Regions from separate parts of the Actinomadura sp. 21ATH genome, predicted to be linked through region 1. Evidence: riboswitches for the same ligand, from Rfam matches in the RefSeq annotation. Region 1 holds a riboswitch; the other holds the start of a gene.
The links. A riboswitch is a leader RNA that binds a small molecule or an ion and turns the genes downstream of it on or off. The one in region 1 is predicted to bind S-adenosylmethionine.
Positions count from the first base shown of each region.

Region 2: linked by a shared signal. The riboswitch ahead of thrC (threonine synthase) and the one ahead of ACA361_RS13490 (aminotransferase class V-fold PLP-dependent enzyme) in region 1 are both predicted to bind S-adenosylmethionine.

Region 1 is NZ_JBGNUR010000003.1:242,289-257,814, forward strand. Features, by position in the region: gene ACA361_RS13455 (roadblock/LC7 domain-containing protein) at 1-103, opposite strand, end outside; gene ACA361_RS13460 (hypothetical protein) at 142-507, opposite strand; gene ACA361_RS13465 (hypothetical protein) at 654-1,574, shown strand; gene ACA361_RS13470 (HXXEE domain-containing protein) at 1,593-2,129, opposite strand; gene ACA361_RS13475 (FKBP-type peptidyl-prolyl cis-trans isomerase) at 2,447-3,622, shown strand; gene ACA361_RS13480 (transglycosylase domain-containing protein) at 4,000-6,816, shown strand; gene ACA361_RS13485 (hypothetical protein) at 6,948-7,340, opposite strand; SAM riboswitch class IV at 7,391-7,505, shown strand; gene ACA361_RS13490 (aminotransferase class V-fold PLP-dependent enzyme) at 7,565-8,935, shown strand; gene ACA361_RS13495 (SseB family protein) at 9,116-13,186, shown strand; gene ACA361_RS13500 (hypothetical protein) at 13,183-13,551, shown strand; gene ACA361_RS13505 (hypothetical protein) at 13,685-14,683, shown strand; gene ACA361_RS13510 (TrmH family RNA methyltransferase) at 14,705-15,523, opposite strand.
Region 2 is NZ_JBGNUR010000009.1:3,137-18,662, forward strand. Features, by position in the region: gene groL (chaperonin GroEL) at 1-832, opposite strand, end outside; gene ACA361_RS24800 (hypothetical protein) at 1,135-1,407, opposite strand; gene ACA361_RS24805 (cold-shock protein) at 1,436-1,636, opposite strand; gene ACA361_RS24810 (nucleotidyltransferase domain-containing protein) at 1,812-2,435, opposite strand; gene ACA361_RS24815 (MoaD/ThiS family protein) at 2,519-2,797, opposite strand; gene thrC (threonine synthase) at 2,845-4,113, opposite strand; SAM riboswitch class I at 4,129-4,268, opposite strand; gene ACA361_RS24825 (cation diffusion facilitator family transporter) at 4,497-5,495, opposite strand; gene ACA361_RS24830 (trehalose-6-phosphate synthase) at 5,631-7,139, shown strand; gene ACA361_RS24835 (sulfotransferase) at 7,247-8,284, opposite strand; gene ACA361_RS24840 (RNA polymerase sigma factor) at 8,421-8,972, opposite strand; gene ACA361_RS24845 (serine/threonine-protein kinase) at 9,029-11,173, shown strand; gene ACA361_RS24850 (PadR family transcriptional regulator) at 11,300-11,884, shown strand; gene ACA361_RS24855 (hypothetical protein) at 11,960-12,865, opposite strand; gene otsB (trehalose-phosphatase) at 13,034-13,858, opposite strand; gene ACA361_RS24865 (DUF3263 domain-containing protein) at 13,878-14,198, opposite strand; gene ACA361_RS24870 (MarR family winged helix-turn-helix transcriptional regulator) at 14,525-15,148, shown strand; gene ACA361_RS24875 (SHOCT domain-containing protein) at 15,202-15,504, opposite strand.

The sequences.
Region 1 (15,526 bases):
ACGCGATCAGCATCCCGTCGACCGTCGCGACCGCGCTGTCGGTCACCCCCGTGACCTTGTCGCGCAGCGCGTGGAGCTCCGCGAGCACCGCTTCCCTGCTCATCCCCGATCTCTTCCTTCTCTTCGCCGGCCGCGGCTTTCCTAGAGGGCCAGATGGGCGTCGACGTTGCGGAGCGTGTGCCGCGCGAGCGCGAGATTCGAGCGGGAACGGTCCAGCGCGAGATACAGGAACAGCCGGCTCGCCCCCCGGTCGAGCAGCCTGATCAGGTGGTACTGCCGCTCCAGCGTGATCAGCACGTCCTCGATGGAGTCCTCGATCCGCAGCGCCTCCAGCGCCCGCGCCTTGGCCCGCAGCACCTCGGTGTTCGCCGCCGCGGCGATCTCCAGGTCGAGCTCGCGGCCGCCCCCGACCGAGCCGAGCGACATGCCGCTCTCGTAGTCGACCAGCGCGGCCCCGATCGCCCCGTCGATGGTCATGGCCTCGCTGAGCGCAGCTTCGATGTTCACCCGGACCCTCTCGCCATGATGGGTACGCCCGCGTTCCCCGGAATCCCAATGCGGACGATCTTGCTGATCAGGGTCAACATACCGGTACAACTAAGGGCGACGGAACGCTGACCATCGGCCCCCCGGCCCCGGTTTGGACGGACGACGTGACCGCACCTTCCCCGCCCCCGGCCTCCCCCGCCGCGGCGCCGTCCGGGCGCACGGGCGTACTCGACTCGGCGCTGCTGCGGCGCGGCCAGGAACGCTTCACCGGAACGCTCCTGATCGAGGGCGGGCAGAACGGGACCGTCACGATGCGGGACGGCCTGGTCGTGGCGGCCGGCACGCCCGCCGCGCCCGGCCCCGAATCGCTGCTGCTGCGGTCCGGGCGGATCTCCGAGGCGGACTGGACGGCCGCGTTCGACGCCGCCGCCCCGCGCGGCCGCCTGCCCGCCGAACTCGTCGAGCGCGGCCTGCTCGGCGACGCGGGGCTCCAGGTCCTGACCCAGGTCGCCGTCGTGGACGCCGCCTTCGCGATGGCCCTGTGCGGCGTGCGCACCTGCACCGCCCGCCCGGACACCGGCCCCGGCGGCGGCACGCCCGGTCCGGTGCTGCCGGCCGAGCCGGGCCTGGACACCGGCCGCCTCGTACGCGAGATCGCCCGGCGGCTGGGCGCGGCCGTCCACTGGCGGGACCTCGGCGTGGAGATCCACACGCGCCCGCACCCGGCGGCCGAACCCGGGGCCCCGTCCGCGGACGCGCCCGTGGAGCAGGGCGGGCCGCGAGGCGCCGTGCTGGCCAAGGTCAACGGGCGCCGCACCGCACGCGACATCGCCTTCACCCTGGGCCGCGGCCTCTACCCGGTGATGGCCGACCTGGCGACGCTCGCGGAGGACGGCCTGATCCGCTACGGGACCCCGCGGGCCGCCGCCTCCCTCACCCTGGCCGGACACCTCGTACCGGAGCCGGAAGAGGCCCCGCCGCCGGAAGCGGAGCCGACGCCAGGAGGGCTGCCGCGGCGGCTCCGCGGTACGAGCGGCATCCACCTCGTCCTGCCCTGGAACGGCGACGAGGCGGCCCGCCCCTAGAGGCCGGCCGCTCCGGCCTCACAGCCTGCCGCGGCGCCTCCGCGTCAGCCATCGCGCGAGCCCGTGCGTCGCGCCGAGTGCCGCCGCGGTGAGCGCGATGCCCGCGACGGCGTCGTACGGCCGGGCGGGGCGCAGCACCCCGGCCCGCCGCAGCCTGCCGCGGGCCCACAGCGTGAACGGGATGACGATGAGCGGCGAGGTGGCGGCGCCGGGGGTGTAGCCGCGGACGGCGGCGGACTGGGCGAGATGCCCGGCCCCGTGCAGCCCGAACGCGAGCAGGACGCCCTGGTACGCGGCCGACCGCCCGCCGGTGCGGTGGCCGGCGGCGGCCGCCGCGGCGATCAGGACGCCCATCCCCGAGACGGCGATCGCGAACTCGCGGCCGTCGATGGACTCCAGCCGGTCCCAGACCCGCGCGGGGACCTCCGGATGCTGTTCCCGGAGTTCGGGCACCCGGGAACGCACCCAGCGCGGCACCATGATCACTTCTTCGGCGTCGTGGAGGGCCCAGGCCGCGAGGAGGCCGTAGGTGACGCGGCGGTCGACGTCGCTCATGCCCGGGAGTGTGCCAGTACGGGGTGGTCAGGGCCGGTGATCCGGAAGGACTGGACGGGCGGGGCGGTGCCACGGTCGCCCACCGGCCGGACGGCACGAACGATCACCGGGGACTCCGGGTCCGGGGACCCCGGTGCGGGCGGGGCGGGGTGACAGGACGGGCCGGGTCGTCCACACTGGCTTGCCGGTGGGCGCCGCTGGACCGGTAGATTTCAGGGGCCGGTCTTCTTTGCCCTGTTTTTCACAGCCTCCTTAGGTCCGCAGTGGCAGGGTGTGACTTTTCGTGGTGTCGTCGAGCCCGGAGCGAGTGAGGAAACATGTCCGAGGATGACAAGCCCCGGGGTGAGCGCGCGGTCAAGGCCAAGCTGCCGGCCGCCAAGAACATCCGCAGCCCGGAGTTCAAGCCGCACGGGATCAGCGGCGGCAACCGCAGCCGCGGTCCGCGCCCCTCGGGCAAGACCGCCGCGCAGGCCAAGAAGCAGCGGCGGATCGTCATCGCGCTGACGGTGGTGGCCGTGCTCGCGATCGCCGGGGGCACCACGTACTACCTGACCCGGCCCAGGCCCGTCCCCACGGCCACCGGCGCGTTCGGCCAGGCGCCCAAGGTCACCTTCCCGGACGACCTGGAGCCCACCGGCAAGCTGGAGGTCCACACCACGATCCGGGGCAAGGGCCCCAAGGTCGCCAATGGCGACACCGCGATGGTGAAGTTCGCCTTCTACAAGATGCCTCCGGGCGGCGACCAGTCCAGCGCCAGCCCGAGCGCGGAGCCCAGCGAGAGCCCCGCGGCCAAGAAGGACGGGGGCGCCGAGACCCCGATCAACTCGTCCTACCAGCAGCCGGCCGGCCAGCAGGCGGTGCCGATGACCGTCGGCAAGACCGACCTCAAGGGCCTGGACAGGGCGCTGGTCGGCGCGGCCACCGGCAGCCGGCTGGTCGTGGAGATCCCGCCGAAGGAGGGCTTCGGCGACAAGGGCCAGCAGATCGGCCTCGGCCCGAACGACGCGATCGTCTTCGTGGTGGACGTCCTGGCCAACTACGCCAAGGACGCGCAGGCCCAGGGCGCCGCGAAGAAGCCCGAGGGCAAGGACCTCCCCGAGGTCGGCGCCGTGGAGGCCGGCAAGGGCCCGAAGGTCACCATCCCCAAGGCCGACCCGCCGGAGAAGATGCGGGTCGAGACCCTGGTCGAGGGCACCGGCCCGGAGACCACCAAGAACGACACCGCGATCGTCAAGTACAAGGGCCTGCTCTGGCGCAACGGCAAGGAGTTCGACTCGAACTGGAACTCCGCGCCCACGCCGTTCCCGCTCAACTCCACCGAGGGGATGACGGGCTTCTTCAAGGGCCTGCAAGGCAAGAAGGTCGGCAGCCGGGTGATGCTGATCCTGCCGCCCAAGGACGGGTACGGCAAGGAAGGCAACCCGCAGGCCGGGATCAAGGGCGACGACTACACCGTCTTCGTGGTGGACATCCTCGGCACCATGCCCAAGTGACGGGTCTCTGACGGCGTACGGACGGCGGGGCATCCACCCGGATGGCCCGCCGTTCGGCATTCCGGCTCGCGAACCGTTCACTTCGCGATATCGATGACGACAACCGTTCGGGCGTCCAGTTCGTCCTTCTAATGGGGAGCCATGGGAGTGTGCATTGACCCGCCGAAACCATCGAACCCCTCGGGTATCGTCGGTCACGGAACAATCACGGGGGGCTTGTGAGCAGTAGCGACGACGAGCCGGAGGGCCGCGTGCCCGACGGGACACGGGAGGCCGGTTCCGCGGTCGAGACCGGTGACGCGCCGCCCCCGTTGAATGGAACCACCCCAGATTCCGACAAATCCCATCAATCTGAGAATGACGGCAGCGCCGCGAACATGAACGAGAACGGCGTCCCGAGCGCCAGCGAAACCGACGACGAAACGCCCCGAACGGAGAACGCCGAGGTCGAGGCCGCCGAGACCGAACGGGCCGAGACCGAAGAGGCCGAGGAGGCAGAGGCCGAGACCGCCGAGGTCGAGGCCGCCGCGCCCGCGACCCCGGAGCCCGCCGCCACGGAGCCGGTGGCCGCCGAGGCAGAGCCGGCGGCAGACGAGGCGGACGGCACCGAGCCCGCGAGCACAGCGGCCGCAGGCGCCGAATCCCCGGACGCCGAGCCCGCGAGCGCCGAGGTGGCGGACGGCGAGCCCGGCGGCGCGGAGGTCCTGAGCGCCGAGGCCGGACGCGTCGAGCCCGCCGGCGCCGGATCCGCGGACGCCGAGCCCGTGCCCGACTCCCCCGCCGCACCCCTCGCCGCCGGGACCGTCCCCTCCGAGACGGTCCCCGCCGGGAACGTCCCGTCCGAGAGCGCCTCCCCCGAGGCCGCGTCCCCCGACACCGGCGCGTCTGTGATCACCCGCGCCGAGAGCGTCCTCCCCGAGGACGGGAGCCCCGCCGCGAAGGCCGACGAGACCGCCGCCCTCCCGGCGGCGGCAGCGGCGGCCGCCGGGACCGGCACCGCCAAGGCCGGCGGCAAGCACGGCGGCGGTGGCGGCGGGAAGTCGTCCAACGGCAGGGGCAAGGGGAAGAAGGAGCGCAGCAGGCCCGCACGGTACGCGCGGCGGGCGCTGTTCGTCCTGCTCGGGTTCATCGGGTTCTGCGTGGTCGGGTTCGGGGTGGCGTACCTCTTCACGCCGGTCCCCTCCCCCCAGGAGGAGGCCGTAGCGCAGGGGCCGACGTTCTACTACGCCGACGGCAAGACGGTGATCGCCAAGACCGGTGTCAACCGGGACGCGGTGCCGATCAAGCAGATCCCCGAGGGCGTCCGGGAGGCGGTGATCGCCGCCGAGAACAAGAGCTTCTACGAGGACCCGGGCGTCTCGGTCCGCGGCACGATGCGGGCGTTCTGGTCCACGGCCACCGGCGAGCAGCTGCAGGGCGGGTCGACCATCACCCAGCAGATGGTCCGCAACTACTACGGCGGCATCGGCAAGGAGCGCTCGGTCACCCGCAAGCTCAAGGAGATCATGGTCTCCCTGAAGGTCGGCCGGGAGAAGCCCAAGGACTGGATCCTGGAGCAGTACCTCAACACGATCTACTTCGGCCGTGACGCGTACGGCGTCCAGGCCGCCGCGCGGGCGTACTACGGCCAGGACGTCAGCCAGCTGACCCCCGCGCAGGGCGCCTACCTGGCCGCCGCGATCCAGCAGCCGAGCAACTTCGCCGAGCCGCGCAGCGACAACCGCGCCTACGTGGAGCAGCGGTGGCGCTCGGTGGTCGGCAACATGGTCGAGAACGGCGCGCTCACCCAGGCCGAGGCGTCCAGGATGGCGTTCCCGCTGCCCGTCAAGCAGAAGATCACCGACGTGCTCAAGGGCCAGAAGGGCTACATGGTCAATGTGGCCAAGAAGGAGCTGATCGAGCGCCGCGGCTACAGCGAGGACGAGATCAACCGCAGCGGGCTGAAGATCACCACCACGTTCGACAAGCGGCTGATGGACGCGGCCAAGGACGCCGTCACCTCCAGCGTCCCGGCCGGGATGAGCAAGAAGATCCGTACCGGGATGGTGTCGGTCGATCCCAAGTCCGGGCAGGTGGTGGCCTTCTACGGCGGCCGCGACTACCTCCAGGAGGCGCTGAGCAGCACGTTCGGCGACTGGGCGCAGGCCGGGTCCGGGTTCAAGCCGATCGTGCTGGCCGCCGCGCTCGACGACGGCATGAAGCTGTACGACACCGTCGACGGCTCCTCGCCGCAGTACTACAACGGCGCGCGGGTGCCCAACGACGGCGGCCGCAGCTACGGCTACGTCAACCTGGTCGGCGCCACGCAGAACTCGGTCAACACCGCCTACGTCAACATCGGCCAGAAGATCGGCCTCGACAAGGTGTCGGCGATGGCCGAGAAGCTCGGCTACACCAAGAAGCAGCTCACGGCCAACGGCGCGAACACCGCGGTCACGTTCCCGCTGGGCGTCGTGTCGGCGCACCCGATCCAGCAGGCCGGCGTGTACGCGACGTTCGCGTCCGAGGGGATCTACCACGAGCCGTACGTGGTGAAGCAGGTCACCGACGGCGAGGACCACACCCGGAAGTTCAGCGAGAAGGGCGAGCGCGTCTTCAGCCCGCAGGTGGCCAGGGACGCCTCGTACGCGATGTCGCAGGTGGTCCGCGCGGGCACCGGTACGGGCGCGCAGCTGCCGGACGGCCGCGACGTGGCCGGCAAGACCGGTACGACCGACGAGGGCCGCGCGATCTGGTTCAACGGGTTCATCCCGCAGATGGCGACGACGGTGGCGATGTTCCGCAGCGACGGCAAGCCGCTCAACATCCCCGGGTACGGCTCGTACGGCGGGCAGCTCCCGGCGCAGATGTGGCGCGGCTTCATGTCGCAGGCGGTCAACATCGAGAACCTGTCGCCCGAGTCGTTCGGGTCGCCGTCGTCGACGCCCGGCGGCTACAGCGGCCGGCAGCCCGGCCAGACCGGCGACGCGACGCCGACGCGGCCGGGGCCGCAGCGGCCGCCGGACTCCGACGAGCCGGAGACGCCGAGCAACCCGCCTCCCGGGGACGGGCCGGACGATCCGGAGATCCCGCTGCCGCCCGACCCGGGCGACCCGGGCGACCCCGGTGACGGGGGCGGCGGAGGCGACGGTCCGCCCGGCGGCGGCGGCGGAGGCGGCGGCAACGGTGGCGGTGGCGGCGGCGGCAACGGCTGAGCCGCCCGCCCGGCCACGCCGAACCGCCGGCCGGTAGGAGAGCGAGAAGGAGAAAGGGGAAGGGCTCGGCGAGATCGCCGGGCCCTTCCCCTTCCCTTTGGCCTGTGCCCCGCCGCCGCCCTTGCCCGGCGTCAGGCGCAGGCTTTGCCGATGCGCTGCGGCGTACCGGTCATCACGCCGTTGAGTTGCGCGGCGTCGCCCGTACCGATGCTCGCGGCGGCCTTGCGCAGGCCGTCCGCCTCGGACTTGAGCGCCTTCTTCAGGGCGGCGTCCTCGGCCTTGCCCGCCAGCCCGTCGATGCGTCCGGCCAGCTGCTCGGTCGGCTGCTTCCACTGCCCGGGGTCGGCCGCCGAGACGCTCCGCACCTGCGTCATGTACTGCTGGAACGCCTTCTTGGTGTCGGCGCAGATCTGGTCGGTGTTGCCCCCGCCCAGCAGCCCGCAGCCGGTCAGCAGCCCCGAGGCGCCGAGCACCACCACACCCGCGGCAAGCACCCGAACCGCCCGGACGGCCCCGTGTCGCATCGCACCCTCCCATTTCGTCCCCGTCGGTCTTGGCATATGATTCCGCACTAGGTCATGAGCGCCAGCGTCAAGCCCCGGCTTGCTGGCCGGCAACCCTTCGTCCGCGATGGGGTGCCCCGGGTGAGGACCTGGCCGGGCGCGACCGCGTACCGGCAAGCGCGGATCCCGCCTTCCTGCCGGCCGCAGGCCGCACGGGATCCCTGGATCCCCGAGGAGGGCCACGCATGTCTCCCGCCGGTACCGCATCGCTCACCACCACCCGTCCCGCGACCACGCACGCGGCCGTTCCCGCGCCCGGCTCCGCATCGACCGCCGCGCCCGTACGGCCGCGGCGGAACGCCGACGCTACCGCCCCGCGCGATCTCCCGCGCGTGATCGGCGCGGGCGCCGCCGTCCCGCTCGACGGCGGCGGCAGCGTCCCGTACGCGAACTTCGACTACGCCGCGAGCGCGCCCTGTCTGGAGTCGGTGCAGGAAGCCGTCACGCGCGCGCTGCCGTACTACAGCAGCGTGCACCGCGGCGCGGGGTACGCATCGCAGGTCACCACCGAGGCGTACGAGAACGCGCGCGAGACCGTGCGCGGTTTCCTCGGCGCGTGGAAGCGCGACGCGGTCGTGTTCACGCGCAACACCACCGACGCGATGAACCTCCTCGCGCACGCCGCGCCGCCCGGGACCACCGCCGTCGTCTTCGAGACCGAGCACCACGCGTCCCTGCTGCCGTGGAAGCGCGCCGTGCGGCTGCCCGCCCCCGCGAGCCCGCAGGAGGCCGTCGCCGCCGCGGACCGCGCGCTGCGCGAGGCGCCGGCCGGGCCGCGGCTGCTCGTCGTCACCGCCGCGTCCAACGTCACCGGCGAGATCTGGCCGATCGCGGAGCTGGCCGCCACCGCCCGCGCGCACGGCGCCCGCATCGCCGTCGACGCGGCGCAGCTCGTCCCGCACCGGCCGCTGGACATGGACGCACTGGGCCTGGACTACGTCGCGTTCTCCGGGCACAAGCTGTACGCGCCGTTCGGCGCGGGCGTGCTCGCCGGCCGGTCCGACTGGCTGCGCGCGGCCGGCCCGTACCTCAAGGGCGGCGGCGCGAGCGCGGCGGTCACCGGGCGCGGCGCCGCGACCCGCTGGTCCGCCGACGCGCAGCAGCGGCACGAGGCCGGAACCCCGAACGTGCTCGGCGCGCTGGCCGTCGCCGCCGCCTGCGAGACCTTGGCCGGAACCGGCTGGGACGCGCTCGTCCGGCACGAGGAGCGCCTGCTCGCCAAGCTGCGCGAAGGCGTCGCCGCCATCCCGGGAGTGCGCGAACTCACCCTCTGGGGCGAGGGTGTCCCGCGAGTGGGAATCCTGTCGTTCGTCGTGGACGGCTGGAACGCGCGGGACGCTGCGCTTACCCTGTCGGGGACCTACGGCATCGGCGTCCGGGACGGCAGGTTCTGCGCCCACCCCTTCGTCCGGCACCTGCTCGGCGGCGCCGGGCGGGAGGCGGAGTCGGCGGTGCGCGCGAGCTTCGGTATCGGGACGGAGGACGAGCACGTCGACCGGCTGCTGGACGCGCTCCGGCGGCTGGCCGGAGCGGCGGGCGAGCGGCGGGCAGGGTAGCGGCCGCGGTCACGGTCCCCTCGTGGACGGGCCGCCGGTGGGGGCACTTTGGCCCTGTTCGCCCATGTAGCGTAGGCCGGGTCCGTAACTTGCAAGTCAAGAGCCCGGTCACCGGGCCCGGGACGGGCAGGATGGGCTCCGCCGGGTTCACCGGCGGACCCGGGATGAAGGCGGCACGGGATGAAACAGGGGGTGGCGACCGTGGCCGACGCGTGGCGACCCACGTCGGAACTCGAGCGCCGGCTGCAGGAGGCGGTTCGGAGCGGGGACCAGGAGGCGTACTTCCGCCTCCTCGCCGGCAGCGAGCTGGTGATCCCCGTACCGCCCGCCCAGGCCGACGAGGTCCTCGCCGACCAGGCGCGGCCGAGCTGGCCGGTCCAGGAGGAGGACGGCCGCACGCACGTGCTGGCCTACACCTCGGCGGCCGCGATGCGCGACTGCCTCGGCCCGGCGTACCGGCACTACCTGCGGCTCAGGTTCACCGACCTGGCCGAGACCTGGCCGGACGCCCGGTGGTGGCTGGCCGTCGACGTGCCCATGCCCGGCACCGGCGGCGCCGTGCTGCCGATCGAGGCGCGGCTGCCGGCGTGGTTCATCAGGCAGGTCGCGGACGGCGACGCCCGTCCCCCGATGGCCGGCCGCCGTACCCCGGACGCGCCGGACCACGGCGTGCAGCCGCCCGTATCCGCGTACCCGCAGGCCCAGGCCCCGGCGTACGGCGGCGCTCCGCAGCAGCCGTCCGCGAACTCCACGGGCCCGTTCCCCGCCGCCGCACCCCAGCCGTCATCGAACGCGACCGGCCCGCTCCCCGCCGACCCGCCGCAGCCGCCGCCGAACGCGATCGGCCCGCTGCCCGCCGACTCTTCGCGGCCGTCGCCGAACGCCGCGGGCCCGCTGCCGGCCGGCCCGTCTCAGCCGCCGCCGTCGCCGAACGCGACGGGCGCGCTCCCGGCCGGCGCACCGGAGCCGGCGCCGAACGCCACCGGCCCGCTGCCCGGCGGCCCGCCGCAGCAGCCGCCGAACGCCGCGGGCCCGCCGCCCGCGGGTCCGCCCCAGCACCCGCACGAGGCGCCCGCCCCCGGCGGCGCGCACCCGTACCAGGACGCGTCCCCGGGCGGTGCGCCGTACCCGCCGTCGGACGCGACGGGTGCCCTGCCCGGCGCGCCGCGGCACGAGCACGAGACCCCCGGCGTCCCGGAACCCGCCGCACCAGGCGACCCGCGACTCCCCCACCAGCCGCCCGCGGATTTCGGGGGCCCGCCGCCCGTCCAGGACGTGCCCCCCGGCATCCCCGACCACGGGCTGGGGGCCCCGCAGCCGCAGCCCCTCCAAGACGCGCCGCCCAACGTCCCCGACCACGGGCTGGGCGCCCCGCAGGCACCCGGAGACTTCCAAGGCCCGCCGTCCGCAGGCCCGCAGCCTGTGCAGGACGGGCCTTCGCCCCTCCCCGACAACGGCCCGGGCGGCCCGCAGCCACCCGCTGACTTCCAAGGTCCGGGGGCCACGGGCCCGCGGCCCGTCCAGGACGCGCCCGCGAACCTCCCCGACAACGGCCCAGGCGCCGCGCAGCCGCAGCCTCTCCAGGACGCGCCGCCCAACGTTCCCGACCACGGGCCGGGTGGGCCGCAGGTGCCCTCGGACGAGCGGGGTGCCGTGCCGGGGGCGCCGCAGCCGTTCCCGGAAGCGCCGCCGAACGCCGCCGGCGCCGGGGCGGGCGATCCCTCGGTGACCGCGAGCGACCTGCCCGCCGTGCCGGGCGTCCCGGACGGGCCGCCGCCGGACGCCACGCGCGGCATGCCGCTGCCGTCCGCGCCGCACGACGACCGGCCCGGCAGGCACGCGGCGTCGCAGGCTCAGCCGGACACCGACGTGCCGGTCGCGCCGCGCCCGCCGGCCGACGGCGGGTCGCGGCCGCCCGAGGGCGGGGTCGCCGCCGCGCTCGGCGCCGACACCTCGACGCCGCCCAAGGCCGACGTCACGCGCCTGGACAACCCGGCCCCGCCGGACGAGCCGGCGCAGTGGGAGGAGCTCCACGGCCAGCACAAGGAGCTGCCTCGCAAGGAGGAGCGCCGGCCCGAGTTCCAGCCGGCGAACGACGTCGAGCGCGCCCTGCTGCGCGCCGCCGCCAACAACGACCACGACCTATTCCTCCAGTCGCTGGCCGACGCCGAGGTGCTGCTGCCGGTGCCGGAGGAGATGGACTACACGCTGCGTCCCGGCCGGCCCGGCTTCCCGTGGCAGACCCGGGAGGTGGACGGCACGACGGTGATCCCGGTGTTCACCTCGCCGGAACGCCTGGTCGAGGCCGCGGCCACCACCGGCGCCGGGACCGACTTCATCAAGCTGCCGTTCACCGTGGTGCTGCGCTACTGGCCGGGCGACGGCCGGGCGCTGGCGATCAACTCCGGTTCGCCCGCGGGCGGCACGATCCTGGCCGAGCAGCTGCCCGGCCTGGCCACCTGGGCCGACCAGCGCGCCGCCCGCCGGATGTCGGACGGCTTCGAGCCGCAGAACGACGTCGAGCAGCGCCTGTTCGAGGCGGCGCTGCGCCGCGACACCGACGGGTTCGCCCAGATCCTGCTGGGCTCGCAGGTCCTCGTCCCGGCCGAGCAGGAGACGCCGTGGGGCATCGCCCCCGACGACCCCGAGTTCCCGTGGCGGCCGGTCCCCGTGCAGGGCACCGTCGCGATCCAGCTGTTCACGTCGCTGAAGTGGATGAACGAGGCGATCGGGTCGTCGCGGTTCGTCATGCCCAGCCTCCAGGAGATCGCGGCCGCCTGGCCGGACGCCGAGTGGACGCTGGTCCTCAACCCCGGCACGCCGATCGACGCGACGATGCCGGGCGAGCAGGTCCGGTCGCTCGCCGCCGCAGCCCGTACCGCCGAGGCCCCCGCGCCACCGGCACCCGCCGCGCCACCCGCGCCACCCGCGCCCGCACCGCCGACGCCCACGGAGCCGATCCGCGCCGACGAGCCCGCCGCCCCGGCCCCCGAACCGGCCTCCGCACCGGTCGCCGGGCCCGTCCCGGAACGGCCGGAGCCCGCGCCGGAACGTCCCGCCGACGCCGAGTTCGAGCCCGGTAACCGCATCGACCAGGAGCTGTACGAGGCGGCGCTCGCCGGCGACTCCGACGCGTTCCTGCGCGTGCTGCTCGCGGCCAACGTCCTGGTGCCCATCCCGGAGGACGCGCCGCTGGAGGTCACCCCGGTCCAGCGCGAGTTCCGCTGGGAGGCGGCGCTGCGCGGCGAGCACGCCGTGCAGGTCTTCACCTCGCTCGTCCGGCTGCGCGAGGTGCTGCCGGAGTCGCGGTTCGTGTACGCGGACTTCCGCGAGCTCATCGGCTCCTGGCCGCACGCCGACTGGGCGATGCTGCTCAACCCCGGCACCCGCATCGGCGCCTCGCTGCGCGGCGACCAGGTGCTGGCGCTCAGCGAGTGGGCCGTCCGGGTCGGGCTGGTGCAGCCGCGGCCCGAGGTGCCGACGCCGCCGCCGTCCCAGCGTCCCGCGCCCGCTCCCGCAGCGGACGCGACGGTCACCGACCTCCCGCCGGTCCCGCCGCAGGACGACCGGCCCGCGCCGGGCCTCGTCGCGGAACCGCACCTGGAACCGGAGGCCGAGCCGGAGACGCGGCCCGAGTCCGCCGAGCCGCTCCGGCACATGCGCCCGCCCGACCGCCCCGAACCGGTCGCGCCGCTGCCGGAGCCCGACGGCGACCGGGTCGCCCAGCCCACGATCATGCAGAAGGTGGTCCCGCACCACCACGTCGCCTGGTACCTGGAGCAGGGCTACGACCGCGTCGGCGGCTTCGTCCACCCGACGTCCGACGTCGCCGAGCTCCAGACGCCGATGCAGCTGTACGAGACGCTCGGCCTGCTGTACGAGGACGCGCCGTTCCAGCCCGGCGACGAGGGCGTGCACGTGATCCGCTGGCCCGCGTACTGCCCGAGCCTCTACCGCGTGCCGTTCGGCGGCCAGACCGAGGAGGAGCTGGCGGCCTGGGGCGAGTCCGGCTGGGTGATCGAGCGCGCGCCGTTCCACGGGAGCGGGTTCGCGCCGGGCAGCGCCGGCTCGATCCGGGAGTACAAGGTCGACAGCGTCCGGCTGCCGTTCGGCGCCGAGATGTACTACCTCGCCCTCGACGGCACCGAGCGCTTCGTGGCGATGTACGACCCGGACCGGCTCGCCTGGCTGCGCCCCGAGACCGGTGGCGGGCGGCAGGACGACTGGGACGGCCAGGAGGTGGCGAAGTGATCCGGGACGGCTACGTGGCGCGCTGGCTCGGCCGCGATTTCGAGGCGTCCCCCGGAGCGGACGGCGAGATCCGGCTGTACACGCCGGAGCCGACCGACGGCTTCGAGGAACTGCGCCCGGGCCGCTTCCGGCGCGTCGTCCCCGCCTCCGAGGTGGAGAGCCTCCGCTACATCCGTACGACGTGCTCCTGGCGCGGCGAGCCGTTCGCCATCGTGGGCGAGCACGAAGGCTGGCTGCGCGTCGAGTACACCGGCGGCCGCGCCCCCGTCGCCGAACGCCTCGGCCTCGACCGCATCGACCAGGGCGTCTGGCAGACGTGGGCGCCGCGAACCGAGATCGAAGATCTACAGGAACGGTTCATGTGATCACGTAGGATCCTGGCGATGGGGTTGCTTTGCCCCACGGATCCGTGTTCGCATGATTTCTGCGACGATCCCGGGGTACACGTGCCCCGGCGCTCAACGATGACGCGAACGGCGCGACGGAGGTGCTGGGGCTGTGCTCTCCCGATCGGCAGGCAAACCGATCTTCATCGGTCTCAGCACGGCGGCGATCCTCGCCGCCGGAGCGGCCCAGGTCCAGGCCGACCCCGTCGAGGGGGAGATCAAACCTGCCCTGGAGCTGACCGTCCCGGCCGCCAAGACGGTCAAGGCCGGTACCCGCGTCGAGATCGCGGCGAGCGTCCAGGCCCTCAACGGCGCCGTCGCGGCCGTGAAGGTGAAGGACATCCAGGTCACCGTCGATCCCGCGGGCGCCGACGTCCAGTACTCCGGCAGTTGCCTGGAAGGCTGCTCGCTCGATGAGGAGCTCGTCAAGGACGAGACCGCGGCGGTGCCCGTCACGACCGTGAAGGTGTCCGACACGATCAAGGCGAAGGCCACGGTGACGGTGAAGTTCACGATCGTCTCCGAGCTCCCGGAGCAGAAGGTCGCCACCAGCTCGGTGACCTACACGCCGCTGAAGACGGAGCCGACTCCGAGTCCGACGCCGACCAAGCCCAAGCCCACGCCGACGAAGACGAAGTCGCCGGACAAGAAGGACGACGACAAGAAGTCCGGGTCGGGCTCCGGGTCCTCGGGCAGCGGGTCGTCCGGCAGTGGTTCGTCCGGGTCGTCCGGGTCGTCGGGTAGTTCTTACACGCCGCCTTCGCCGAACGGGTCGTTCAATCCGCCGGCCGCGGCGCAGAGTCCGCAGGTGGCGCTGCCGCCGATCGCGACGCCTTCGGTGGCGCCGCAGTCGGTGCCGACTCCCGAGAGCCGGTTGCAGAACAACAAGGCTCCGGTGGCGCAGGATCTGACGTTCGAGCGGATGGCCAGCACGCAGATCGCGTGGCTGGCGGCGCTGCTGGTGGCGTTCTCGCTGCTGCTCACGCAGCTGCGGCTCGGCCGGCGGCCGGCCCCGGCGGTACGGGGGCGCGGGCGGGCCGGCGCGGCCACGCGGACGGGCCGTCCCAAGGGCGAGCACCGCCGCCCGCGCAAGGGCCTGTTCAGCAAGTGATCGGCAAGTAGGCGGGCGAGGTCAGCCGCGCATCAGTCCGTGGCAGGCGATGGCCGCGGCGGCGACGACGTTCAGGGAGTCGACGCCGTTGGCCATGGCGCGGCCGCTCATCGGGATGCAGACGCGTTCGTCGGCCTCGTTCAGCCAGCGGGAGGACAGGCCATCGCCCTCGGCGCCGAGGAGCAGCGCGACGCGGTCGCCGAGGGTCGCCTTGTCCAGCGGTACGGCGGACTGGTCGGGTGTCAGGGCCAGCAGCGTGAAGCCGCCCTCGTCGCGCAGTTCGCCGAGTCCGGCGCGCCAGTCGGCCATCCGGGCGTACGGGATGGCGAAGACGGCGCCCATGGAGACCTTGATGGCCCTCCGGTAGAGGGGGTCGGCGCAGCGCGGGGAGAGGACGACGGCGTCGATGCCGAGCGCGGCGGCGCAGCGGAAGATCGACCCGACGTTGGCGTGGTCGACGAGGTCCTCGAGGACGAGGATGCGGCGCGCGCCGGCGACGGTGTCCCGTACGGACGGTACGGGCAGCCGCCGCATGGACGCGAGCGCGCCGCGGTGGACCTGGAATCCGGCGACGGCCTCCACGACGGCGTCGTCGGCGACGTACACGGGAGCGTCGACGGTGTCCAGGAGGTCGGACAGCGGTTCGACCCAGCGCCGGGCCATCAGGAACGAGCGGGCCGGGTAGCCGGTGCCGGCGGCGCGGCGGATGACCTTCTCGCCCTCGGCGATGAACAGCCCGTGCTCGGCCTCCAGGCTCTTGCGCAGGTTGACCTCGCGCAGCCGGACGTAGTCGGCGAGGCGCGGATCGCCGGGATCGGCGACGGGAACGATTCGGGCCATCCC
Region 2 (15,526 bases), on a different contig from region 1:
GCGCCTTGACGGCGACCGACTTGAAGATCCCGCGGATCTTGTTGACGACCAGGGTGGCCAGGGCCTCGCCCTCGACGTCCTCGGCGATGATCAGCAGCGGCTTGCCGGACTGCATGACGCCCTCGAGGACGGGCAGCAGGTCCTTGTTGGCCGACGCCTTGCCCTGAACGATCAGGATGTACGGGTCCTCCAGGACCGCTTCCATCCGCTCGGGGTCGGTGACGAAGTACGGCGAGATGTAGCCCTTGTCGAAGCGCATGCCCTCGGTGAGCTCCAGCTCGAGCCCGAAGGTGTTGCTCTCCTCGACGGTGATGACGCCTTCCTTGCCGACCTTGTCCATCGCCTCGGCGATCATCTCGCCGATCTGCGGGTCGCCGGCGGAGATGGAGGCCGTGGAGGCGATCTGCTCCTTGGTCTCCACGTCCTTGGCCAGCTTGGAGAGCTCCTCGCTGACCCGCTCGACGGCCGCCTCGATGCCCTTCTTCAGGGACATCGGGTTGGCGCCGGCGGCGACGTTGCGCAGGCCCTCGCGTACCAGGGCCTGGGCGAGGACGGTCGCGGTCGTCGTGCCGTCACCGGCGACGTCGTCCGTCTTCTTGGCGACCTCCTTGACGAGCTCCGCGCCGATCTTCTCCCACGCGTCCTCGAGCTCGATCTCCTTGGCGATCGACACACCGTCGTTGGTGATCGTGGGGGCGCCCCACTTCTTCTCCAACACCACGTTGCGACCCTTGGGACCAAGGGTGACCTTCACGGCGTCGGCGAGCTGGTTCATACCGCGCTCGAGGCCGCGGCGGGCCTCCTCGTCGAACGCGATCATCTTTGCAGCCATAGGCTCCAGTCCTCCCGGAACAAGGTGGCCATGAAGGATCGAGCCGACGCCCGCGACGGACGACCTCCCCGACGGCTGCCATTCCGCCGCCGGACTGAGGCCTCATCGCCCCGATCCAGACTGTGGGATTGTCACTCTCCACAGCAGAGTGCCAACCATTGGTTTAGCACTCTACCCGGTCGAGTGCAAGCGCCGAACATCCCGCTCCAGGTCAGGGTCGCCGACCTCACCGGACACACCTGACCAGGAGGTGAACGCCGGGAGACACCCGGGCCGCGCCGCTCGTCCGCGCCGTCATGGGCTCAGGGTTCATCGACAAGGCCCATCGAGAAGGCGAACGACTCGATGAACGCCCGGTACGCGGGATCGGTCTCCTCCGCCGCCTGAACGGACAACTCGGCGAAGAGCCGCTGCCTGTCGGCCTCTCCCAGCCGGTTGAGGAGGTACGCGGCGTACTCCGTCTGTTTCAGCGCCGTCCGGTCTTCGAGCACGGAGTCCTCGCACGTGTCGAAGAACCACGTGTACGCGATGACGGACTTGAGGAGCTGCCCGACCAGGGTTGGGGATTCGTCCACCCCGGAATCCTGCCGGCCGGCTCGCGGTTCAGAGCGTGCGTACGGCGTCGGCCTGCGGGCCGCGGTCGCTCTGGGTGATCTCGAACTCGACCCGCTGGCCCTGTTCGAGGCTGCGGTATCCGTCCATCTGAATGGCCGAGTAGTGGACGAAAACGTCCCGGCCGCCGTCCACCGCGATGAAGCCGTAGCCCTTGTCCGCGTTGAACCACTTGACTGTGCCCTGCGCCATTTACCTGAACCTGCCGCTCGTCCCGTGGCCCCGGCCACGGTTGGTGCGGGCCCCGCCCCTTCTATCGCGAGGTCCGGCGACCAGGGGCCGCGTACGCGCGCGGTCAGCGGGGACCGTGCCGGGCGCGGCGTGATCGGGGTCGACCATATAGGCGGCCTGTGAGGGACGACAGCCCTTATGACCGAAGACCGGACGGCCGGTAATGGTCACGATCGGAGGCGTGCACCAGGGGAAGCACTTCTTCCTCCAGTCGCCGGGATATGTGTGACCCGTAGCGCTTCTCCAGTCGGTTCCTGGCGCGTACGAACCGTTCCGCCGCCTCTTCGAGGGAGAGCGGTAGCGCTTCGATTCCGAGGGGTTGCAGAAGGTGGTGGCTCATCTTCAGGAGTTCGCCGCGCACACGGTCGGTCATGCCGTGGTGACGCTTACTGACGAGCCACAGTGTCCAGTCCCAGAAGTGCGCGTTCATCGCCGGAAGGGTGTCGGGGCCGACGCGCCAGGGCGGATTCCAGCTGCGCGGTACGTCCGGGAAGATGAGGTCGACCTTGACCGGGCCGGGAAGGACGAGCAGATAGCTTTCGGCGTCGCCGAGCGGGTCCCATTGCGCGGCGAGGGGTTCGTACGGCGCGACCAGTCCCGGCAGGTCGGCGGCCACTTCTCCGAAGTCCTCGGCGGTGACGTGAAAGTCCCAGTCGGACAGTTCGGTGGCGGTGCCGCGCGCGCGTGACCCGATGAGTTCGACCCGGTTCACGCCCGGGTGCGCCTCAACCGCCTCCGCGATATCCTCCGCTGTCCCCATGCAAAACCTCTTACCCGGGCCTAGCAGGGCAAAGCCCCCTTTTCCCGGCCTATACGGGAAAAGGGGGCTGGAAGCGCGCCGGATCAGCCGCCGGCGACCGCCGGAATGATCGACACCTGGGCGCCCTCGGGCGTCGCGGTGTCGAGCCCGTCGGCGAACCGGACGTCCTCGTCGCCGACGTACACGTTCACGAAACGGCGGATCTTGCCGTTGTCGTCCAGGACGCGCGCCGCGATCCCGGGGTGGTTGGCCTCCAGGTCCGCCACCACCGCGCGCAGCGTCGCGCCCTCGGCCTTCACCTCCGCCGCGCCGCCGGTCAGCGGCCGCAGGATCGTCGGGATCCGCACGGAAACGGTGCTCATGCTTCTCGCTCCAAGATGCTGGGTCGGTCTGTCGTACGGGCGGTTCGTCAGGCGAGTCCGGCGGCCCGGAACGCCTCCAGCGAGGGCGCGATGTTCGCGCCCGGCGCCACCTGCGAGGCGATCGCGTCCAGGGTCTTGAGCCCGTCGCCGGAGTTGATGATCACGGTCTCGGCGGACGGGTCGAGCGCGCCGCTCCTCACCAGCTTGCGCAGGGTCGCGACGGTGACGCCGCCGGCCGTCTCGCCGAAGATGCCCTCCGTGCCCGCCAGCAGGCGGATGCCCTCGACCACTTCCGCGTCGGTGACGTCCTCCACCGCGCCGCCGGTGCGCCGGACGACGTCCAGCACGTACGGGCCGTCCGCCGGGTTCCCGATGGCCAGGGACTTGGCGATCGTCGACGGCTTGACCGGCCGGACGACGTCGTGCCCGGCCTTGAACGCCGCCGACACCGGGTCGCAGCCCGCGGCCTGCGCGCCGAACACCTTGTACGGCTTGTCCTCGACCAGCCCGAGCTTGATGAACTCCTGGAACGCCTTGTCGATCTTCGTCAGCTGGGAGCCGGACGCGACCGGGATCACGATCTGGTCGGGCAGCCGCCAGCCGAGCTGCTCGGCGATCTCGTACCCGAGGGTCTTGGAGCCCTCGGCGTAGTACGGCCGGACGTTGACGTTCACGAACGCCCAGTCCTCCTGCTCGCCCGCGATCTCCGAGGCCAGCCGGTTGACGTCGTCGTAGTTGCCGTCCACGGTGACGAACGTGCCGCCGTACACCGCGGTCGTGATGATCTTCTGCTGCTCCAGGTCGGACGGCACGAACACCGCGCTGCGGATCCCCGCGCGCGCCGCCGCCGCGGCGACCGCGTTGGCCAGGTTGCCGGTGGACGGGCAGGCCAGCACCTTGAAGCCCAGCTCGCGCGCCGCCGCCAGCGCCACCGCGACCACGCGGTCCTTGAACGAGTGCGTCGGGTTGCCGCTGTCGTCCTTCACCCAGAGCCGCTCAAGCCCGAGCGACTCGGCGAGGTGGTCGGCCCGCACCAGGCGGGTCAGCCCCGGCTCGGTGTTGGGCGTGCCGGCGACCGACGCGGGCACCGGCAGGAGCCCGCGGTAGCGCCAGATGTTGCGCGGCCCCGCCTCGATGGCGGACCGGGTGACCCCCGCGAAGTCGTACGCGATCTCCAGGGGGCCGAAACACTCTTCGCAGGCGTAGAACGGGCCGAGCGGGCGGCTGTGGCCGCACTCGCGGCAGACCAGTGCGGTCGCGGGCCCGAGGTCGGGGGCGTCGGTGCGGTGGGTGTCGTCGGCAGGCGTGATTGCCATGGAGCGAGGCCTTTCTCCCCATCTTTCCTGTGCCACCTTGGTCACAGGCCGGAGTTGGCACCATCTCCTGGCCGGCCTCGCAGGATCGCGAGCGCGTGAGCCAGGTGGTTGCCGGGGCTTCGTCGGGCCGGTCCCTCCACCCCTCTGGATGAGCGTTATGAAGTTGTTCAGAGGCTGGGCTGGAAGACCGGCCCTAGGCCGCTGTGCTCCCTGCACCCCTCTGGATGAGCGTTATTAAGTTATGTACGTCACGAAGTATCGCGCCGTATGCGTGACTTTACATGATCTGACCGGTTGCCGGACAGCCGGGTCTCGCCGTTTGAGACGTTACCCACCCCACTACTTGATCATTCTTGCGGGCTTGTCCCGGTCCAGGCGGGTTCCTATCGCCGCAGGTCAGGCGACCGTACGGCACCGGGGCGGGCCCGGCGGAACGTGCCGCGGCGCGGGGGCGGCGGCTCCGTCTCGCTCTGGGTCGGGTCCAGGAAGACGTGGCGGACCAGGGGGACGCGCTCCTGGAGGCGGCGGTCGATGTCACCCGCGATGTCCTCGGCCTGGTCGGCGCTGATGTCGTCGGAGAAGTGGACCTTGGCGGCGACCAGGACGTCGTCGGGGCCGAAGTGCATGGTGAACAGCTCCCCGACGCCGGTGACGCCGGCGGTGACGGAGATCTCCCTGCGGATCTCGCGCTGCACGTCCGGCGCCACCGACTGGCCGATCAGCAGGCTGCGGCTGTCGCGGCCGAGGGCGAACGCGACCACGACCAGGAGCAGGCCGATCATGACGGAGGCGAGGCCGTCCCAGAACGCCGAGCCGGTGATCTCGCGCAGCGCCAGCCCGGTGGCGGCGAAGACCAGGCCGATCATCGCGGCGCTGTCCTCGAACAGGGCGGCCTTGAACGTGACGTCCGGGGTCTCGCGGACGTGCTCGACCAGCCCCTGGCCGTTCTCCCGCGTCTCGCGGCGGGCCTGCGTGTAGGCGCGCACCCACGAGGTGCCCTCCAGCACCGCGGCGATCCCGAGGACGGTGAACGCCAGCCAGACCTGCTCGCCGCCGCCGACCTCCTTACCGGTGATCGTCAGGATCCCCTCGAAGATCGAGTAGCCGCCGCCCGCGACGAAGATCCCGAACGCGGCGAGCAGCGACCAGAAGTAGCGCTCGTTGCCGTACCCGAACGGGTGCCGGCGGTCCGGCGGCCGGGCGCTGCGCCGCAGCGAGGCGAGCAGGAAGCCCTGGTTGAGGGTGTCGGCGACCGAGTGCGCGCCCTCGGCCAGCATCGCGCTCGACCCGGAGAGCACGCCCGCCACCAGCTTGGTGATCGCCAGGATCAGGTTGGCGGTCCCCGCGACGAGGACCGTCTTGGTGGTCTCGGCTCTGCTCATCCGCGCTCGGTACCCGCGGACCTCCCGGCTAACCGGGGCCATGGCCGCACACGGATCCCCGCGCGCCGCGGGGATCCACCGGAATTCACCCGGGTCACTTTGATGCGCCCCGATCCCAACTGAGACCCTGCCGGTATGAGCCAAGTGCTGCTGGCGTCCAACCGGGGTCCGGTGTCGTTCGCGCGGGCCGATGACGGCGCGCTGACCATGCGGCGCGGGGCCGGCGGGCTGGTGTCCGGCCTGGCCGGGGTCACCGGCGCCGGCGGCGATCCGGGCGGCCGGGGCGTCGCGGCCGGGACCGTACCGGCCGGGGACGGGGACCGGGACCGGGCGCCCGACGTGCTGTGGGTGTGCGCGGCGCTCGGCGACGCCGACCGGGAGGCGGTGCGGCGGGCCCCCGACGGGCGGCTCGACCTGGCCGGGCACGACATCGGCGGCTCGGCGGTGCGGATGCTCGACATCCCCGCGGCGACGTTCCACCGCGCGTACAACGCGGTCGCCAACTCGACGCTGTGGTTCGTCCACCACCTGCTGTACGACACGCCGCGGGCGCCGCACTTCGACGCGCGGGCGCGGCGGGACTGGCAGTCGTACGAGGCGTACAACGCGGCGTTCGCGGACGCACTGGCACGGGACGCGGCGAGCGGCGCCAAGGCCGCGGTCCAGGACTACCACCTGTCGCTGGCGCCGCGGATGCTGCGCGACCGCCGCCCGGACCTGAAGATCGTCCACTTCTCGCACACGCCGTGGGCGCCGCCCGAGTACTTCCGGCTGCTGCCCGACGACATCGGCGAGCAGATCCTGGACGGCATCCTGGGCGCCGACCACGCCGCGTTCCTCACCGAGCGGTGGGCCGAGGCGTTCCTGGACTGCTGCGGCGCGCTGCTGCCCGGCGCGAAGGTGGACCGCGCGGCCCGTACCGTCGCCCGCGGCGGGCACGTCACCACGATCGGCGTGTACGGGCTCGGCGTCGACGGGGACGCGCTGCGCCGCCGGGCCGCGGAGCCGGACGTGGCCGACCGGGCGCGGGCGCTGCGCGAGCAGGTCGGCGACCGGCAGCTGATCGTCCGGATCGACCGGACGGAGCTGTCCAAGAACATCGTGCGTGGCCTGGCCGCGTATCGGGAGATGCTGGTCAACCATCCCGAATGGCGCGGCCGGGTGGTGCAGGTGGCGTTCGCGTACCCGTCCCGGCACGACCTGCCGGAGTACCGCGCCTACACCGAGGCGGTGCGGGAGGCGGCGGCGCGGATCACCGAGGAGTTCGGGACGCCGGACTGGGACCCGCTGATCCTGCATGTGGCCGATGACTACCCGCGCTCCCTGGCCGCGTACGGGATGGCGGACGTCCTGCTGGTCAACCCGATCCGCGACGGGATGAACCTGGTCGCCAAGGAGGGCCCGGTCCTGTCGGGGCACGGCTGCGCGCTCGTGCTGTCGCGGGAGGCCGGCGCGGCCGCGGAGCTCGGCGAGGACGCGCTGCTGATCAACCCGTACGACGTGTCGCAGACGGCGGAGGCGCTGCACCAGGCGCTGCTGATGCCGCGCGAGAAGCGCGCCGAGCGGTGCGAGCGGCTGTCGGCGGCGGCGACCGCGATGCCGCCCCAGCGTTGGTTCGCCGAGCAGCTCGCCGCCCTCGACTGACGCCCGCTGCGTCCGGCACGCCCCGCTGCGTCGACTCGTGGCGTGTCCGCCTCCGAGGCCGCGCGTAAGCGCGCGACATGCCACGAGTCGACGCAGTGGTCGGACTGTCAGGAGGAGGCCGGGTAGCGGTCGGGCTCCAGGAGGCTGCGGACCGGGTTGGGCTCGTAGCGGCGCTGCCAGCGGTCCTTCAGTTCGGCCTTGCGGTGGGCTGCCTTGCGGTGGGCGGCGACCTTGGCGAGGTGGGCGAGCCGCGCGGCCCCGGGGCGGGCGGCGATGTCGCTGGGCTCGTAGCCGTACTCGCCGAGGCGGTCGCCGAACGCGGCCTCCGCCAGCCCGATCTCCCACGGCTCCAGGCGCTGCGCCCAGGACCCGATGCGGCTCCGGCTGACGGCCGACCGGGTCCGGTCATGCCACTTCTTCTGCTTCGGCACGGTCCGTTCCGCGATGTCCTGGGGCTCCAGCATCGCCGGGTCGAAGTCCTCGCCGAGGAACGCGCACAGCCGGATCAGCTCGTCGGCGGGGTCGGCCACCAGCCGCTCGTACTGGAGCTCGTAGTACGTGTCGGGGCCGAGCCGGGTCGCCAGCCGGTGGCCGATGTCGATGGACTCCCGCCAGGCGCTGACGGCGTGGTAGATGTCCTGCTTGTACCAGGGCATCTCCAGCAGGGAGGCGACGCAGTCGCGGCCGTCCCGGATGAGATGGACGAACTGCGCGTCCGGGAACATCCGCAGCAGCGTCCCCACGTGCTTGGAGTAGCTGGGCCTCTTGTCGCCCCAGCGGGCCCGGCCGAAGCGGCGGGCGTACGCGCGGAACACCAGGCCGACCGCCGAGCCCACCGTCGGCGGCCCGGCCTCGATCTCCTCGGCCACCTCCGCCGCGTCCAGGCCGAGGTCGTGGAACTTCGTCGCCTTGCGGCCGGTGATCCACTCCGCCAGCGCGCGCCTGTTGTCCCTGTCCGTCAGGTCACCGAACTCGCACCTCGCCAGATAGGCCGGAACCACGAAGCGGGTCTCGGCGGGGATCGCGATCCGGCGGTGCGAGTGCAGCATCAGCTGCAGCAGCGTCGTCCCCGAGCGCGGGCATCCGATCACGAACAGCGGCCGGCCGGGCGCGCCGCCCGGCTCCGCTTCACTAGCTGGTGCCATGCACGGCATGCTGGCCGACACGCCGACGGCCCGCCCCCCGGCTGGGCGCACGCTTGCCAACGCATTGCCGATGCTTGAACGCCGCCGACCTGCGGCATTCCGCTCCCTGTACCGCCGCGCCGCGCGGCGGGGCGGCTCAGGTGTAGGACTCGCCCAGCGTCTGGCGGACCTGCTTGCGGGCCTCGTGGATGCGCGACTTGACCGTGCCGAGCGGCAGCTTGAGCTGCTCGGCGATCTCGGCGTACTCCAGCTGGGACACGTCGCGCAGCACCAGCGCCTGGATGAGGTCCGGCTTGCGGGCCTCCAGGTCCTCCATCGCGTCCAGGATGTCCACCCGGGAGCCCGCGATCACGCTCGTCCGGCGCGGGTCGGGACGCTGCTGGGGCAGCTCGCCGGCCTGCTCCACCGAGCGGCGCTTGAGCGACCGGTACGTCGAGCGGGCCGAGTTGGCCACCACGACGTGCAGCCACGTGCTGAACCTGGACCGGCCCTCGAACCGGTGGATGTTCCGCGCGACCTGCAGCAACGCGTCCTGGCACGCCTCCTCGGCGTCCTGCCGGCAGGGCAGGAAGCGGGAGCTGTGCCGCAGCACGTCGGGCTGGATCTTGCCGAGCAGCTCGTTCAGGGCGGCCTGGTCGCCCTGGGCGGCCTTGACGGCCAGCTCCTCGGTTCTCTCATCGAATGCCATCGCCGTGCCCCATGCTCGCTCGCGCACACTCCCCGTTTGTTGGGCATGATACGGGAGTGTCCTTCCCTCCAAGCGTCGGCCGTTACCGAATCGATCGGGTCCTCGGGTCGGGGGCGTTCGCGTCCGTCCTGCTGGGCCATGACGAGGCGCTCGACTCGCAGGTAGCCATCAAGGTCCTGTCCGGCAGCCTCCTCGACGACCTCGACGTGCGCAATCGCTTCCTGGAGGAGGCGCGGATCCTGCGGCGGGCCGATTCGGCCCGGCTGGTCCGGGTGCACGACATCGGGGAGCTGCCCGACGGGCGGCCCTACTTCGTCATGTCGTACGCCGACCGCGGCACCCTGGCCGACCGGATGCGCGAACGGCCACTTCCGGCCGCAGAGGCCATTGCGCTCGCCGAGGAGATCGCGTATGGCGTCGAGGTCATCAACACGCTCGGCGTCATCCACCGCGACCTCAAGCCGTCCAACGTGCTGTTCCAGTCGGCGCCGGACGGCGGCGAGCGGCTGCTGATCGCCGACCTCGGGCTGGCGAAGGCGCTCGCGCACGCGTCCGGGGCGTTCACCCTCCCGGTCGGCACGCCCGGGTACATGTCGCCCGAGCAGGCCCGCTTCGGCGGCGGCCTGGACGTCCGGGCGGACGTGTACGGGCTGGGCGCGCTCACCTACCACATGCTGACCGGCCGCCCGCCGGGCCCGCCGCCGGTCAAGGAGCCGCCGAGCGCGCTGCGGGACGATCTGACGCCGGCGTTCGACCAGGTCGTGCTGCGCGCCCTGGAGACGGAGCGGGAGAAGCGCTGGCCGACCGCCGAGGCGTTCGCCGAGGCCCTCGCCACCCTGCGCCCCACCATCGCCCCCGCCGCGGAGCCGTCCCCCAAGGACCCGCCCGTTCCCCAGGGGCCGCCCGCCCCGCAGGGGCCCTCCGCCTCGCAGGGGGCGGTGGCTTCGCAGGGCGGTCCGGCGCCGACGCCGCCGGATCCGCACTCGTACCGGCCCGGGCAGCGGGCTTCGCGGGAGCCGCAGGCGGTGGAGCCCGACCAGACGATCCAGGACCACTTCTATCCGCAGTCCGCGCCCGCCCGCTCGCAGGCCGGGCCGCCGCCGCCGAGTCCCGTACCGCCGGGGGCGGGCGGCGGGCCCGGGCGGCCGGGGCCGCCGCCCCGCCAGGCCGAGCCCGAGCCGGCGACGATGGAGGACCGGCCGGGGCCGGAGGGCGTGCGGCGCGCGCCGGAGATGCGCGTGCCGCCGGGCGGGCGGCCGCAGGCGCCGCTCGACGCCGACCGGACGATCGTGGACCATCCGGCGGCCGGGTACGCGGCCTCTCCCCCGCCTCCCCCGGCGGGGGCCGACGACCGTACGATCGCCACCCCGCCGCTCCAGGGGGTGGGCCCGCCCGGCCCTCCGCCGCCTCCGGGCGACGAAGGGAAGACGACGGTCCTGCCCGCGCAGGGTCCGGGCCAGGGGCCTCCTCCGCCGACCGGTCTGCAGCCCCCGCAGGGCAAGGGCGGCGGGTTCAAGGACCGGCTCAAGAACGTCAAGCTGCCCGGCCGTTCCGGCGCTCCCTCCCAGGGCGGCCAGGGAGGTCAGGGCGGCGGCAAGAAGAGCATGACGCCGCTGATCATCGCCGCGGCGGTGCTGTCGGTCGCGCTGATCGGCGGCCTGGCGCTCGGCACGCTGCTGTCGGGCGGCGACGAGAAGGAGCGGCCGGAGCGGCCGGCCGTGCCGAAGGACTTCGTGCAGCTGGCCGACGCCAGCGGCAAGATCCGGGCGGCGGTGCCGAAGGTGTGGCCGAAGGGACAGGAGCCCACCTGGACCCCGTCGACGGTCGGGCTGGCCGACGCGCAGCCGCGGCCGGTGCTGCGGGCCACGCCGAGCGTGAACGGCTTCCTCGGCAACGGCCAGACCCCCGGCGTCTTCATCGGGCTGACCACCGACGCGGCCGGGAACAAGCTGCCGCCCGCCGGTGCCGCGCAGCACCCCCAGTGCACGAAGGGGAACCCGGAGAACTACACCAGTCCCGACAAGGCGCTGACCGGCACCATCACGCGGTACACCGGGTGCACGGTGGGTACGCCGACGGTCGTCGAGGTCGGGCTGCGCGACAAGGGCGGCAAGTTCGGCGCGTGGATCCGTATCAAGGAGAACAACGGCCGCGACGCCACCAAGGACATCCTGGACAGCCTCAAGCTCGCCGCTCCCTGACCTGGCGGCAGGCGCCCCTCGCCCTCCGATCCCCCGGTGCGTCGCACCGGGGGAATTTTTTGTTGCATCGCGACTGTTCCCGATATATCGTTGATGTATCGCAACCGATCTTAGAAGGAGAACGCGATGAGGTACGGATGGAACACTCCCACCGAGGAGCGCCCGCGGCGCGGCGGCCCGTTCGGCGGCCCCTGGGGCGGCGGACCCGGCCCGTGGGGCCCCGGGCACCGCGGCGGCCCGCGCGGCCGCGGCGGTCCCGGCCGGCGCACCCGGCGCGGCAACGTCCGCGCCGCCCTGCTGGCGCTGCTGAACGAGCGCCCGATGCACGGCTACGAGATGATCCAGGAACTCGACGAGCGCACCGGCGGCGTCTGGCGCCCGAGCCCCGGCTCGGTCTACCCGACCCTGCAGATGCTGGAGGACGAGGGCAACGTCACGAGCCGTGAGGACGCCGGCAAGCGGCTGTTCGAGCTGACCGACGCCGGCCGCGCGGAGGTCGCCCAGCAGGCGGTCGCCCCCTGGGACGAGGTCACCGCCGGCGCGGACGAGAACGCGCTGCGCGGGCGCGAGGCCATCGCGCAGCTCATGGGCGCGGTCCACCAGATCGCGACCGTGGGGAGCGAGCGGCAGAAGGAGCGCGGGCTGGAGGTCATCAACGACGCCCGGCGCCGCCTCTACAACATCCTGGCCGACGACCCCGAAGCCGAGTGACCGGCACCACCGGCGTCCGCGCCGGCGCAGAGCGAACGCCCCGGAGTCCCGCGACCCCGGGGCGTTCCGCCGTTCTCAGCCCGGGAACGGCGCCCGCTTGGCCAGCTGGTCGGCCATGTAGAGCTGCTTCCAGATGTAGAGCCGCAGGTCGTCCCGCCGGATCCGGTCGCTGACCGGCACCTCGACCGTGGCCCGGACGAGTACGGACGCGCCGGGCGGCAGGTACGTGTCGCCGCCCTCGCCCGCGGCCGGCGGCTCGCCCGCCAGCCGCCGGACGACCGCGCTCCGGATCGGCGGCGTGCACATGTCCTCGGGCACGCCCGCCTGCCACATGCACCGGCCGCGCGCCTGCTGAGCGACCAGCGTCCGCTTGAGGAACACGTCGCCGGGGAAGTCGAGCAGCACCCGCCCGCCGGACGGGTTGGTCAGCACGTAGTCGATGTAGGCGGCCCTGCCCCCGGTCGCCCGCGCCTGCCCGCCGCCGGTGAGGCCCCAGGTCACGGCCGCGATCCGGTAGCGCGAGCCGTCGGCCGTACCGACCTCGACCGGCGTGCCGGTACGCGGGAGCCGCCCGTCGACCTCCGCGGACGTCCCCTTCGTCTGCGGGCTCGCGGGCACCCCCGGCTCGTTCCCGCCGGGCCACAGCAGCGCGGCGCCCCCACCGGCCGCCGCGAGCACGGCCGCCGTTCCCAGCACCGCGATGCCCGTCCGGCGGCGGCGCCGCGGCGGGCGGCCGCCGTACGGCCGGTACTCCCCGGGCCGGCCGCCCGGAACGCGACCGCCCGGAACCGGCTCGCGGCCGCCCGGACCCCGGGCACGGCCGCCGCGCGTGCCCAGGCGGACCTGCACCCCGCTGGTCTCGCGGGCGCCCAGCGGCCCGGACGGGCGGGCGTGCTGCGCAGGCGGGACGATCGGACGGCCGTCCCGCCGCCCGGCCCGCCCGCCCGGCCCGCCGCGCCCGCTTCCCGGATCCGTGTCCATGTCGCGCTCCCCCTTCACGTCACCCGCCGGATCGTGCACAGTCTCGCGCAAGAGAACTCTTCACCCGCACGGACCCCGGCGGTAACGCACGATTCGCCAATTGGCCGGGACGCTCTTGTCCGGATACGACAAATGCCTACACGGCGTTCACGGCCGGTGGCGGTCCGGTCAGGAGGGCGGGGGGAGCAGCTCCTCCAGGAACGCCACCACCCCGGCGGGGCCGTCGACGACGAGGTCGGCGCGGGCGGCGAGCTCGGTCACCTCGGCGGAGCCGCTGCACAGCTTGACGCCCGGCACGCCGGCGGCGCGCAGCTCGTCCACGGCGTCGAACGCCGCCAGGTCGCCGAGGTCGTCCCCCGCGAACAGCAGCGCCGAGGGGCGGCCGCCGTCGCGTTCCGCGACGAACGTCCGCAGCGCCATGCCCTTGTCCATGCCGGGCGGGCGCAGTTCGAGGACGAACCGTCCCGGCTCCACGACCAGGCCGGTGCGTTCCGCGAGCGCGCCGAGGATGCTGCGCAGCCGGTCGAGCGCGACCTGCGGCTCGGCGCAGCGCCGCGTGTGCACGGCGAGCGCCAGGCCCTTGTCCTCGACGTACGCCTCGGCGGGCGCGCCGGAGACGCGGAGGATCTCCGGCAGCTTCGCGCGCGCCTCGGCCACGCCCGGCGGCGGCTCCGGAACGGTCAGCTCGCCGGAGTCCCAGCGCTCGCGCCCGTACTGGCCGAGGACGACGAGCCCGTCGATGCCCGCGAAGCCGCCGTACTCGACCGCCACGGCGGCGGGCCGGCCGGTGACGATCACCAGCGCGCCCACCTGGGGCGCCAGCCGGGCCAGTGCCGGCGCGGCGCCGGGATGGGCCCGGGCCGCCGCGGGGTCGTCGACGATGGGGGCGAGCGTGCCGTCGAAGTCGAAGCCGAGCACGGCCCGGGAGGGTTCGGCGCGGATCGCGTCGAGGCCGGCGGCGCCGCCGGGGGTCAGGGAAGGGAGAGGGTTCACCTGACCAATGGTGGTCACCTCACGGCCGGATGCCGAGGCGGCGCGCGGCACGCTGCCGCTGTCGCTGCGTCCGCATCCGGCGCAGCCGCTTGACCAGCATCGGGTCGTGCTCCAGCGCCTCGGGCCGGTCGAGCAGGATGTTGAGGAGCTGGTAGTACCGCGTCGCCGACATGTCGAACATCTCGCGGATCGCCTGCTCCTTGGCTCCGGCGTACTTCCACCACTGCCGCTCGAAGGCGAGGATCTGGCGGTCGCGCTCGGACAGGAGGTCGGCCGGGAAGGCGCCGTCGTCTTCCAGGCCGTCGTCGTTCACCGGTCGCAGGGCTGAGCCATCGTTCATGCCTCCGTCCTGTCGAGGGCCGTCACCGGGGGCGTGTGCCTCGGGCATGAGGTCCCCTCTGTGGTTACTAGTCCCGGCTCGTCCGGGTTCGGCGTCGCCATGCTACGCGTCCCCGCGGACATCGTCCGGCGGTTCCCGAGGAACGGCACCCAGGGGGCTCTGGACGGCCGCGGTGCCGCCCCACGCTCTCGCACGGGCGCCCCGACCGTCCCCCGCCACGCCGCTGGAACCCTGAGGCGACGTTCCGCGTTGAAACATGTAGCGTGCATGCGTTCATCCGTTTGTACGCTACCGACACCACCGGCCTCGGACGGGAGACCATCGGAATGACCAGCGAGAACGACCCGGCGGGCGCGCGGGCCGCGGACTTCCCGGACCCGTCCGGCGGGCCGCAGGACCCGGTGCTGGCCGACGTCTCGCTCGCGCTGTTCCACCTGCGCCGGCTGTGGGCCAAGCCCGACCTGATGAAGCGGATCCGCGCGCAGACCTCCGCCGGCCCCGGCGGCCGCCCGCTGCAGATCTCGAACCTCATGGTCGTGCACGCCGTCGCCGGCCTGAGCGCCGCGGCCGACACCGAGGTCACCGTCGGCGCGGTCGCCGAGCGGCTGGAGATCGACCCGTCCACCGCCAGCCGGCTGGTCGGCCACGCCATCGAGGCCGACCTGGTCTCGCGCCGCCCGTCCCCGGTCGACGCCCGCCGCGCCAACCTCGGGCTGACCGACGCCGGCGTCCGGGTCAAGCAGGTCGCCGACCGCTTCCGCCGCGACTACCTGGACGAGCTCATGACGGGCTGGACCGCCGCCGAGCGCGCCGACTTCGCCCGCCTCCTCACCCGCTTCGCCGAGGCCGCCGCCCGCGCCCCCGTGGACCCGGACGGCGGCATCGACAAGATCTTCGAGGAGGCGGGCGCCCCCGCGGCGGAGCGCCCGCGGAGCGAGGACGCGCCCTGACGGGCCCGTCCGGGGCCGCCCCCGGACGGGCCTCGGCTCCCGCCCACGGCCGCTCAGCCGTCGTAGCGGAGCGCCGCCAGGCGGGCCTGGTACTCGTCCTCGTCGATCTCGCCCTGGGCGAAGCGCTCGGCCAGGATCGTCCGGGCCCGCCCCGCCGGGTCGGACGCGGCGGCCGCCGCCGCCGTCTGCGCCGTCCGGCGGCGCAGCAGGTAGAACGCGCCCACCGCCACGGCCACCCAGAACAGCCCGAACGAGATCGGGAACACCGGCCACCACGCGGGGCCGTCCACGGGGCCGCCCTCGTTCCACGGCCCCGGGTGCGCCAGCGCCGCCGTCATCGTCGCCAACATGGTCATCGACCTCCTCTTTCGCGGATGA